Regions from separate parts of the Mesorhizobium sp. BAC0120 genome, predicted to be linked through region 1. Evidence: predicted binding sites of a transcription regulator. Region 1 holds the regulator's gene; the other holds the start of a gene.

Region 1 (5,972 bases):
TTGAAGGCGGCACGCTGCAGGTCACCGGCAACGGCTTCCACCAGACTGACCGCACAGTCATCTGGGGCAATCCGGGCGGCGGCTTCGATATCGCAGATGCATCCAACACCTTCACCGTGGCGCAGGCCCTGACGGGTTCCGGCGGCCTGCTGAAGATCGGTGCCGGTACGCTGACGCTTTCCGGCAACAACAACTACTCAGGCGGCACGACGGTCGGGCACGGTACCCTGCAACTCGGGGACGGCGCCCACAAGGCAGCGATCGTGGGATCGGTGACGGTCCGCAACGACGGCACTTTCCGGATTTCGAACGCCGACACGTCGGCAATCACGACCATCTCCAACAACGATGCGGGTACCGTGGTTTTCGCAGGCGCAAGCAGCGCCTCCGATATCCACATCATCAATGGCCCGGCGTCCGCCGTCCTGTTTGTCGATGACAGCGATGCCGGGCACGCCACGATCGATAACAATGGTGTCGATCCGAGTGCGGGAAACGGGACCGGATTTTACGATCACAGCACGGCCGGCCATGCCACGATCACCGCGCAGAACGCGCTGGTCGATTTTAGCGGCGACAGCAGTGCCGGAAACGCGACGATCATCATCGGCAATGGCGGCAGAGCGAGGATATTCGGGAATGCCTCGGGCGGTGCGGCCCATTTTGCGATCAATGCCGGAGGAACATTCGACATCTCAGGCTTGGCAGTAGCGGGAACAAGCGTCGGATCGATCGAGGGTGCCGGCGGCCTGTTCCTGGGCAGCAAGAGGCTGGAAGTCGGCGGCGACAACAGTTCGAGCGAAGTCAGTGGAGTGATCTCCGATGGCGGATTCGCAGGCGGCAAGGGAGGCTCGCTGGTGAAGTCCGGTTCGGGCATGCTGACGCTGACAGGGGCCAACACTTATAGCGGCGGCACGACGGTAAGCGGCGGCACGCTTGTGGGCTCCGTAGCAAGCTTCGGCTCGGGAGCGATCCTCGATAATGCCGCACTGGTGCTGGACCAGGCCGCAAATGCTGCTTTTGGCAATGACATTTCCGGATCGGGCACGCTGACGAAGGCTGGCGCCGGCATTCTTGCCTATGACGGCAATGGCTCCGGTTTCATTGGCACCACGACCATATCTGCCGGTGCGCTGATCGTCGGCTCGGATGAAGCGCATAAGACTGCAGTGCTCGGCGGTTCGATGAATGTGTTGTCGGGTACCATGCTTGGCGGCCATGGCACCGTGGGGTCGAACGCCGCCTCCGTGGTCACGGTCGAGAACGGCGCCACGATCGCACCGGGCAATTCCATCGGCACGCTCACCATCAAAGGCGATCTAGCCTTGGCCGCCGGCTCACGTCTCGAGGTGGAAGTCGATCCCGCCGGCGCTGCAGCCGATCTGGTACACGTCACCGGCACAGCCACCGTCCATGGCGGCTCGGTCGCACATATCGGTGCGGTCGGCAGCTACAGGCCCTCTTCGACCTATGCGATTCTCACAGCCGATGGCGGCCTGTCGGGCAGGTTCGACAGTGTGGTCTCCGAGTTTGCCTTCCTGGACCCGACGCTGCTCTACGACGCCAGGAATGTCTTCCTGAAGCTGAACCGCAACGATGTCGCTTTTGCCGACAAGGCGCTGACTCGCAACCAGAAGGCCGCGGCCGGCAGCCTCGATACGTTCGATCCCGCCAATCCGCTTTATGGGGCAATCGTCACCTTCGCCGAAGACGATGCCATGATCCGCGATTCCTTCGATCAGCTGACGGGAGAAGTACATGCCTCGGTCAAGGGCACGCTGATCGAGGACAGTGCACTGCTGCGCGATGCCGTCAACGACCGTATCCGCTCGGCCTTCGGCACCGTGGCGGCCACCAACGTGCCTGTCCTGGCCTATGGCGCAGAGGGCGGCGCCACCCCGGCCATCGCGGCAGCGCTGGCGCCTGCCGACGCCGGCCGGCTGGCGGCCTGGGGTACCGCCTTCGGTGCCTGGGGCGATCGGGACGGTGACGGCAATGCGGCCGAGATATCGTCGGCGACCGGTGGCTTTCTGACCGGCATCGATGCCCCACTCTCCGATACCATCCGGCTGGGCGTGGTAACAGGCTTCAGCCACACCACCTTCGGGGTCGACGAACGCGCCTCTTCCGGCGACAGCACCAATTGGCATTTCGGCCTCTATGGTGGCGGGCAATGGGAAGGCGTGATGGGCGGCGCCTTGGGTTTCAGGGCAGGGGTTGCCTATAGCTGGCACGACATCTCGACCGTCCGCTCGGTCGCCTTCGCCGGCTTTGCCGACAGGCTATCGTCCGACTACGACGCCGGCACCGCACAGGCATTCGGCGAGCTCGCCTATGACATCAAGGCCGGCAGCATCGGGCTGGAGCCCTTTGCCAACCTGGCCTATGTCAGTCTGCATACCGATGGCTTTACGGAAACGGGCGGTGCCGCGGCTCTCGCCAGCCGGTCCTCGAACACCGATGACACATTCACGACAGTCGGTTTGCGCGCCTCCGCCGACTTCAGCCTCGGCTCCGTGACGGCCACTGCGCGCGGCATGCTCGGCTGGCGCCATGCCTTTGGCGATGTGACGCCCGAGGCCAGCCTTGCCTTCAGCGGCTCCGCCCCCTTCACCATCGCCGGGACTCCGATCGCCGAGGACGCCGCCATCCTCCAGGCAGGTCTCGACCTCAACCTCTCCTCCAAAGCAACGCTCGGCCTGGCTTACCAGGGCCAGCTCGCGTCAAAGGCCCAGCAGAACGGGTTCCGTGCGAGCTTGGAGGTGAGGTTCTAGAGCAGAGCGTTCTGTTTTTGAGTTGGCGCTGCCCCTCACCCTTACCCTCTCCCCGTTTTTCACGGGGAGAGGGTGAGGGTGAGGGGCAGCGCCTGCCTCAAGCGAATAGCAGAACGCGCTAAAGACAGGGGCAAGGATCAGGGGAGCACTCCCCGTCAGTTCTCGCGTATCGCGTAGCCGGCGCCGCGAATCGTGCGGATGACGTCGGGCATGCGGCCGTTATTCACCGCCTTACGCAGCCTGCCGACATGCACGTCCACCGTGCGCTCGTCGATATAGATTGTCTCGCCCCAGACATTGTCGAGGAGCTGGCTGCGCGAGAAGACCCGGCCCGGATGCTGCATCATGAATTCGAGCAGCCGGAACTCGGTCGGCCCGAGCTTGATCTCGCTCTTCTTGCGATAGACGCGGTGCGCCTCGCGGTCGAGCACGATGTCGCCGACCTTGAGCACGCTGGAAAGCACTTCCGGCTTGGCGCGCCGCAAGAGCGCCCGCACGCGGGCGATGAACTCCGGCGTCGAGAACGGCTTGACCAGATAGTCGTCGGCACCCGTAGAGAGGCCGCGCACCCGGTCGCTCTCCTCGCCACGCGCGGTGAGCATGATGATCGGCAGCCGCTCGGTCTCGGGACGCATGCGCAGGCGCCGGCAAAGCTCGATCCCCGATACGGCCGGCAGCATCCAGTCTAGCACGAGAAGATCGGGCACATTCTCCTGCAGCCGGATTTCAGCCTCGTCGCCGCGGCTGATGATCTCGACCTGATAGCCTTCAGCCTCGAGGTTGTATTTGAGGAGGACGCAGAGCGGCTCCTCGTCCTCCACGACCATGATCTTGGGTGCGATCATCCGGTGTGCCTCGAAGTGATACGTTATTCGGTAAGCGCAGCCACGGACATCTCGTCAGACTTCGGCCGGTAGGGCGGAAGCTGCGTGCCGGTGATGACGTAATAAGCGTTCTCGGCGATATTGGTCACGTGATCGCCGATACGCTCCAGGTTCTTCGCGCAAAAGAGCAGATGGGTGCAGGCGCTGATATTGCGCGGATCTTCCATCATATAGGTGAGGAGCTCGCGGAAGACGGCTGTATATTTGATATCGACCTTCTCGTCGTCCGCCCTGAGCGTGCTCAGTCCCTCCGCATCGCGACCCACATAGGCACTGACGACGCCGTAGACCTGGCTCAGCACCAGCGAGGACATATTCTCGATCGTCTGCGCGAGCGCCTTCGGCGTCGCCGTCTCGCCGACCGCGCCGACGCGCTTGGCGATGTTCTTGGCAAGATCGCCGATCCGCTCGAGATCGGCCGCCATGCGGATCGCGCCGACGACCGAGCGCAGGTCCTGCGCCATCGGTTGGCGCCTGGCGATCAGCGTGATCGCACGCTCGTCGAGCTCGCGCTGCTTGGCGTCCATGATCGCATCGTCGGAGATGACGCGCTGTGCCAGTGCGCTGTCGGACTGGAGCAGCGCGGTTGTCGAGGACGACACCATCGACCCGGAAAGATCGCCCATATCGCGGATCAGCCGGTCAATCTGTGCGAGATCCTCGTCGAAGGAGGCAACCGTATGTTCAACCATGACCTGTCCTCGTATCGTGCCGCGGGGTGTCGAATCGCTCAGCCGAAACGGCCGGTGATGTAATCCTGCGTCCGCTTTTCCCGAGGCGAAGTGAATATTTTCTCGGTCTGGTCGAACTCCACCAGCTCGCCGAGATACATGAACGCGGTCTTGCTCGACACACGCGCTGCCTGCTGCATGTTGTGAGTGACGATGACGATCGTGTATTCGCTGCGCAGCTCGTCGATCAGCTCTTCGATCTTCGCGGTCGAGATGGGGTCCAGCGCCGAGCAGGGCTCGTCGAACAGGATGATTTCGGGCTTTACCGCGACCGTCCTCGCGATGCAGAGCCGCTGCTGCTGGCCGCCCGAGAGGCTGAGGCCGCTTGCATGCAGCTTGTCCTTCACTTCGTTCCACAGCGCGGCGCGCTGAAGCGCCTGCTCGACACGCGCATCCATTTCGGACTTGGACAGCTTTTCATAGAGCCTGACGCCGAATGAGATGTTCTCGTAGATCGACATCGGGAAGGGCGTCGGCTTCTGGAAAACCATGCCGATCATTGCCCGCAGCAGATTGAGATCCTGGGAGCGGTCGAGGATATTCTTGCCGTCGACGACCACTTTCCCTTCGGCACGCTGATTGGGATAAAGCTCGTAGATGCGATTGAAGACACGCAGAAGCGTCGATTTCCCGCAGCCGGACGGTCCGATGAACGCGGTCACGCTCTTCGCCGGCAGGGCCAGCGAAATGCTCTTCAGCGCTCTCGTCCCGCCATAGAAGAAGTCCAGGTTTTGCACCTCGAGCTTCGGGGCGGCGACGGATTGTTCGGGGGAAAGAGTAAGTTGATCGGGAGACAACATCTGGCTCATCTTTCCTCTCTGCGTCCTGTGAGACTGCGGGCGGTGATGCTCAACGTAAGCACCGCAATCGTGATGATCAGTGCGCCGGTCCACGCCAGCTGCTGCCATTCTTCATAGGGGCTCAGCGCGAACTGGAAGATTGTAACGGGCAGGCTGGCCATTGGAGCGTTGAGATTGGCGCTCCAGAACTGATTGTTCAGGGCCGTGAAGAGTAGCGGCGCCGTCTCGCCGGAGATTCGGGCAATCGCAAGAAGTATTCCGGTGATGATGCCCGAGAGAGCAGCCCGGTAGGCGACGGAGCGGATCACGATCCAGCGCGGCGCCCCGATTGCCGTGCCCGCCTCGCGCAGTGCATTAGGCACCAGCAGAAGCATGTCTTCGGTGGTGCGCACGACCACCGGAATGACCAGCAAAGCAAGTGCGCAAGCGCCGGCGATAGCCGAGAAGTGACCCATCGGCCTCACAAGCAACTCGTAGATGAACAGCCCGATAACGATCGAGGGGGCCGAGAGGAGAATGTCGTTGATGAAGCGCACCGCGACCGTCAGCTTCGAGAAACGTCCATACTCGGCCATGAAGGTGCCGGCCAGGATCCCGATCGGGGTTCCTACAACCACTGCGATGATCGTCATCGCGACGCTGCCGGCGATCGCGTTGAGCAATCCGCCGGCCTCGCCGGGCGGCGGGGTCATTTCCGTGAACACTGCCAGCGAAAGCCCGGAGAAGCCCTTGTAGAGCAGAGCGCCTAGGATCAGCGCCAGCCAGGCAAGCCCGATGCCCGCC
Region 2 (5,972 bases), on a different contig from region 1:
GTACCGGTCTTCGACGCAGGCACGAAGGACTTCCAGCCGTCCAACATCGAGATCACCTCGATCGACGTCGGCAACAGCGCTGCCAATGTCATCCCGGCCAGGGCTTCGCTCGCCTTCAACGTCCGCTTCAACGACAGCTGGACGACCGAAACCATGCAGGCCGAGATCCACAACCGGCTCGACCGAGCCGCGGCCGACGAAAAATACCGAAAGGGCCGCGAACAACCGGTCGACTACGATCTTGCTTGGCGCGACCGGCCGAGCCAGATTTTCCTCACGCGTGACGACAAGCTGATCGAGACGCTCGGTCGCGCCGTGAAGCAGGTTACCGGGCGAACCCCGGAGCTCTCGACATCCGGCGGCACCTCCGATGCGCGTTTCATCAAGGACTACTGCCCGGTCGTCGAATTCGGTCTGGTCGGCAAGACAATGCACATGGTGGACGAGCGCGTGGCGCTGGCCGATCTGGAGACGCTTACCCAGATATATGGGCGTCTTCTGGAAGAGTGGTTCGCCTGATGCCCGAGATGGTCGAAGTCCAGCAATATCTGGTCGGTTCATGGCGTATGATGACCGGCAAGCCCGATGGCATCAAGCTGCTCGACATTTCGGCCGACGGTTTCTGGAATTCCTTCTTCGCCATCGTGATCGCGCTGCCGGCGCTGATTGCCGGCTGGGTGACTATCGCCAACACGCTGACGCCCGGCCATGCGCCGTTCGGCGACCGGCTGTCGATCATGCTGCGGCTTGCCACCGTCGATATCGGCTCGTGGGTCATTCCGCTGGCGGCCTTTGCGGCAGCAGCTCGCTCGGCCGGCCTCGGCGACCGGCTCGCGCATTACGTCATATCGAGCAATTGGGGATCGGCGCTCATCGTCTGGATGATGCTGCCGCCGACGCTGCTGCGCATGTTCTTCCCCGGCACCGACGATCTGGCCTCGGCGATCTCGATCTGCCTGTTCATCGTCTCGCTGGTTCTCACCTGGCGGCTGACCAACAGCGCGCTACGCAAGGGCGCGGGCACCGCAACGGCAGTATTCGGCGCGATGTTCGCCGTCTCGCTGGTGGTGCTCTACGCGCTTCAGCTCCTGCTTGGGCTGGGCTCGATCAATCCGCCGGCCGGTTAAGCGCGCCGAGATAGTCAACCTTCATGAGGTAGAGTCCGTCGGGCGGCGCGACCGGGCCGCAAGCCGCACGGTCGCATGCTTCCAGCGCGCCCCGGAGATCGGCTTCGGTCCATCCCCCTTCGCCCACTCGTTTCAGGGAGCCGACCATCGAGCGAACCTGATTGTGGAGGAAGGACCGGGCGGAAGCGCGGATCTCGATGGCATCGCCGTCCCTTGTCACATCGAGGCGGTCAAGCGTCTTCACAGGGCTCTTGGCCTGGCACTGGATGGAGCGGAATGTCGTGAAGTCGTGCTTGCCGACGAGGAACTGCGCTGCTGCGTGCATCGCTTGCGCGTCGAGCCTCTTCGGCACCCACCAGGCTTTTCTCGCCTGCAGCGCGAGCGGGGCGCGGCGATTGACGATGCGGTAGAGATAATGCCGCGCGATTGCCGAGAAGCGCGCGTCGAAATCATCCGGAACCAACGAGGCAGCAAGCACGCTCACTGCTTCGCCTGCCATCTGCAGGTGCGCGTTCATGGCATCGCGAACCGTGTCCGCCGGCCAATCCCTTTCGAGGTCCACATGTGCGACCTGGCCGGCAGCGTGGACGCCGGCGTCCGTCCGGCCGGCGCCGCGGATCGTCACCACCTCGCGCGAGAACTTCTCGATCGCCTGCTCCAACGCCGCTTGCACCGAATGATGGCCCGCCTGGCGCTGCCAGCCGGCATAGGGGCTGCCGTCATATTCGATGTCGAGGCGGTAGCGCGGCATAGGCCCTCTGTTTCCCGCAGGTTCTCATCGCAAAACCGTCGGCCACGTCGGCCAATTTGCGGAACCTGCTTTGAGCTTGTCGCAGGTTCTTATCGCAAACCGGGCGACTTCTTGCGAAACTGCTTAGAACCCGCCGAAGGCCGGCGCGTAGACCAGCCGTCCGCTCTCCGGGGCGTCGCCCCAGGCCAACGCCTGCAGCGCCTCACCCTGGTAGTCGCTTTCAAAGAGGGCGGCGCGACTGCGATCGTAGCCGAAACGGCCGTAATAGGCCGGGTCGCCAAGCACGACCGAGAGCTTCTCGCCGGCATCCTTCAGCCGGATATGTGCCTCGCGGACCAGCGCCCCGCCGATGCCAGTACCGTGGAAGGACGGCTCCACCGCGAGCGGTGCCAGCGCGACAGCCGGGAACCTGTCGCCGTCCTGCTCGACGAATAGCCGCGAAAAGAGGATGTGACCGACAACGGCGCCGTCATCCTCGGCAACGAGCTCTGCCAAGACATCGCCGCTCGCGACAAGCGCGTCGACGAGGCCTGCTTCCACCGGCTGGCCGAAGGCGTGCTCCTCGACCAGGCGGATCGCGTCGCGATCCCTCGGGGTTGCCGCCCGGATTGACATCATACTCATAAGACACTCATTCCTTTTTGCAGTTTGACCCCGCGCAGAAACTCCGCGGAAGTCGTCGGTCTGCCTCCTGCCCGCTGCACCTCCATGAGCCGCACGGCTTTTTCGCGGCAGGCGACAGTCAACTCATCGTCAATCAGGATGCCCGGCTCGCCGGATCCTTCGATCTCTGCCGAACGGAGAACCTTGAGCCGCTCGGGCTTGCCGGCGATCAGCACCTCGCACCATGCGCCGGGAGCGGGTGAGAGGGCCCGGATATGGTCGTGCACCTCGCGCGCCGGCCGCTTCCAGTCAATACGCGTCTCGGCCTTGTCGATTTTCCTGGCGTAGGTCGTCCCATCGGAGGCCTGCGGCGTCAGGGTCAAGCTTCCCGCTTCGAGCCTTGCCAGTGCCTCGACCATCAGCGGAGCGCCGATCTCTTTCAGGCGGTCATGCAGCTCGCCGCCCGTCATGGAACGGTCGATCGCAATACGCTTGATGAGCGCAACCGGCCCGGTGTCCAGTCCCGCCTCCATTTTCATGATCATCATGCCGGTCTCCTTATCGCCGGACATGATCGCACGTTGGATCGGGGCAGCGCCGCGCCAGCGCGGCAAGAGCGAAGCGTGGCCATTGAAGGCGCCAAGCCGCGTCCCCTCGAGAATGGCGACCGGCAGCAGCAGGCCGTAGGCCACGACGACGGCCGCATCGGCGCCCAAAGCACGAAACGCCTCCTGCTCGGCCGCGCCTTTCAGCGAGACGGGTGTGCGGACCTCCAGGCGCAGCCGCTCCGCTTCCTGCTGAACCGGCGAAGGTGTGAGCTCCAGCCCACGGCGGCCGGCCGGCCGCGGCGGCTGCGTATAGACCGCCGCGATCTCGTGGCCGGCACCGGCAACGGCGCGCAGCGTCGGCACGGAAAATTCCGGCGTTCCCATGAAGACGAGGCGAAGGGGCATGCTGGTTCGGCTGTGATCTCGTTAGGGCGTCATCCCGCAGAAAGGGCGGCTCAAGCACCCGTTTCAAACGGGTTCACGAGCTCCAGGTCAAGCCCATCGATCACCTCAAATCCCAATGCGGAGTCGGTGCGGTGGGAGCTCGACCTCATATGGCTTTTCCGGGTTAATCCCTTCGTTCTGTTATCTTGTCGTTGCAAAAGCCAGCTAGGGCCTGAAATGCAAGGAAAATCAGATACTCCGATCAGACACGACAAGGGGCTTCAATGCGTAAATTCCTACTGGCCGGCATCGTTGCGGCAAGCGTCTTCACAACCGCCTGTTCGGCATTTGCCGATTTCGTGAACCCGTTCGAATATCCGCAGCCCAAGGAAGGCAGTGATTTCTTCGCGGTGATCGAGATACCTGCCGGCAGCTTCACCAAGTACGAAATCGATGCCGAGAACGGCCACATCATCGTCGACCGCTATCAATCCATGCCGGTGATCTATCCGGCAAACTACGGCTCCATCCCGAGCTCTCTGGGCGGGGATGGCGATCCGCTCGACGTGCTGGTCTATACGCGCGAGCCGATCGTTCCCGGCGCCTTGATCAAAGTGCGGGCCATCGGCGTTCTGAAGATGATCGACGGCGGCGAGACCGACGACAGGATCGTAGCAGTGCCGGCATCCGACATCGATCCGACCTATGATGCGGTGAAGTCCATCAATAATCTTCCCCAAATTGAACGCGCGCGACTGGAGTCATTCTTCCGCGTCTACAAGCAACTCCCGGCCGGCCGCAAGGAAGTGGTCCTAAATGGCTTCGAGGATGTTGCGGTCGCGCAGGAGCTCGTGTCGGCTGCGATCACCAATTTTCGTGGCAAGAACCAGTAGCGTCATGCACACCCAAAGTGGGCAGATGGCGGGGTCTCCGCCATTTGCCAAATCTGTCATGCAGCATTTGATCGATTTGCTTCCGCAGCTGCCGGATCGATTTTCCTGACGCGGACGCGTTCGATATTGCGTCCCTTGATGGACACAACCTCCAGAACCAGTTCGTCGGTTGCGACCTTCTCTCCGGCCTGCGGCAGGTGGCCGAGCTTCCAGAGAATGAAGCCTGCAAGCGTGGAATAGCGGTCGGCGACATCAACGAGGTCGACGTCGAGAAGGCTGGAGGCCTTGCGGATGTCGATCCATCCGTCGACCAGCCAGGAGCCATCCTCCGCGCGTTCGGCGAGAAGCTGATCATCACCTTCGTCGGGGAAGTCGCCTGCGATTGCCTCGAGGAAATCGATTGGGGTGACGATGCCCTCCAGCGAGCCGTATTCGTCAACGATCACGGCCATTTGCAGCGGCGATTTTCTGAGTTGTTCCATCAGATGCAGCACGTCGACGCTCTCATACACAATCAACGGCTGACGCAACGATCGTTCGAGATTGATCTTTCCCTCCTCCAGGAGGTCGCGCAGCAGATCCTTCCCTAGCGCCACTCCGATGAAGTCATCCAGGTTTCCCCGCGCAAGCATGAAGCGCGAATGGCCGAGGGCGAGGATCTTCCGCCGAAGCTCTTCCGGAGCATCGTCCACATCCAGCCAATCGATCTCCGTGCGCGGCGTCATGATGGAGACGACGGAGCGTTCGGCAAGCGTGAGTACGCCTTGGATCATCTCCTTTTCTTCCGGAGCGAAGAGAGCGTGCTCCTTTGCCCTCTCTGCAATCGCCTCTGCTGCCTCGCCCAGACCCAGCTTGCCATGCTTGCCGCCGAGAAGTCGCAGGACCGCGTCAGCAGTCCGGTCGCGCAGGTTTCCAGTTGTCAGCACTCTTTCCTTGTTTCGGCGGGCGAGCTGGTTGAAGGCTTCGATCAAGACAGAGAAGCCGATTGCCGCATAGAGATACCCCTTCGGGATATGGAAGCCGAAACCCTCCACCACCAGCGAAAAGCCGATCATCATCAGGAAACCGAGGCACAGGACGACGACGGTTGGGTGCTTCGAGACGAAAGCCATCAAGGGCTTCGACGAGAGCATCATCACACCGACCGCGACGATCACCGCGATCATCATCAGCGAGACGTGCTGGACCATTCCGACAGCGGTGATGACGCTATCCAGCGAGAAGATGGCATCGAGCACGACGATCTGGACGATAACCTGCCAGAAAACGGCGGGCCGGACCCTTTTCTCCTTCTGGCCGATTGAGCCTTCGAGCCGCTCGTGCAGTTCCATCGTGCCCTTGAAGAGCAGGAACACGCCACCGAAGATCAGGATCAGATCGCGACCCGAAAAGTCGAAACCAGCAACGGTGAACAGAGGCCGCGTCAGGGTGACGATCCATGCAATGGAGGCGAGAAGGGCCAGGCGCATCACCAGGGCGAGTGACAAGCCGATCAGGCGCGCTTTGTCCCGTTGATGCGGAGGCAGCTTGTCAGCCAGGATCGCGATGAAGACCAGATTGTCGATGCCGAGCACGATTTCCAAGATGATCAGCGTCGCCAGGCCCGCCCAGGCAGCGGGATCGGCCATCCATTCAAAGAGCATTACCGGTTAGCCGGCGACGATCA

What was found. The regulator PhoB, encoded in region 1, activates phosphate uptake and scavenging genes when phosphate is short. The targets are predictions, from matches to a motif close to TGTCATNNANCTGTCAT.
Region 2: the regulator PhoB is predicted to act here: its motif matches at 3,451-3,467, upstream of SAZ10_RS26680 (inorganic diphosphatase).

What each region holds. Positions count from the first base shown of each region.
Region 1 is NZ_JAWRCU010000003.1:580,392-586,363, reverse strand. It holds gene SAZ10_RS09690 (autotransporter domain-containing protein) at 1-2,774, shown strand, start outside; gene phoB (phosphate regulon transcriptional regulator PhoB) at 2,930-3,619, opposite strand; gene phoU (phosphate signaling complex protein PhoU) at 3,643-4,350, opposite strand; gene pstB (phosphate ABC transporter ATP-binding protein PstB) at 4,389-5,198, opposite strand; gene pstA (phosphate ABC transporter permease PstA) at 5,195-5,972, opposite strand, start outside.
Region 2 is NZ_JAWRCU010000016.1:3,916-9,887, reverse strand. It holds gene dapE (succinyl-diaminopimelate desuccinylase) at 1-519, shown strand, start outside; gene SAZ10_RS26700 (transporter) at 519-1,127, shown strand; gene truA (tRNA pseudouridine(38-40) synthase TruA) at 1,108-1,878, opposite strand; gene SAZ10_RS26690 (N-acetyltransferase) at 2,002-2,502, opposite strand; gene fmt (methionyl-tRNA formyltransferase) at 2,499-3,434, opposite strand; gene SAZ10_RS26680 (inorganic diphosphatase) at 3,698-4,306, shown strand; gene SAZ10_RS26675 (TerC family protein) at 4,363-5,949, opposite strand.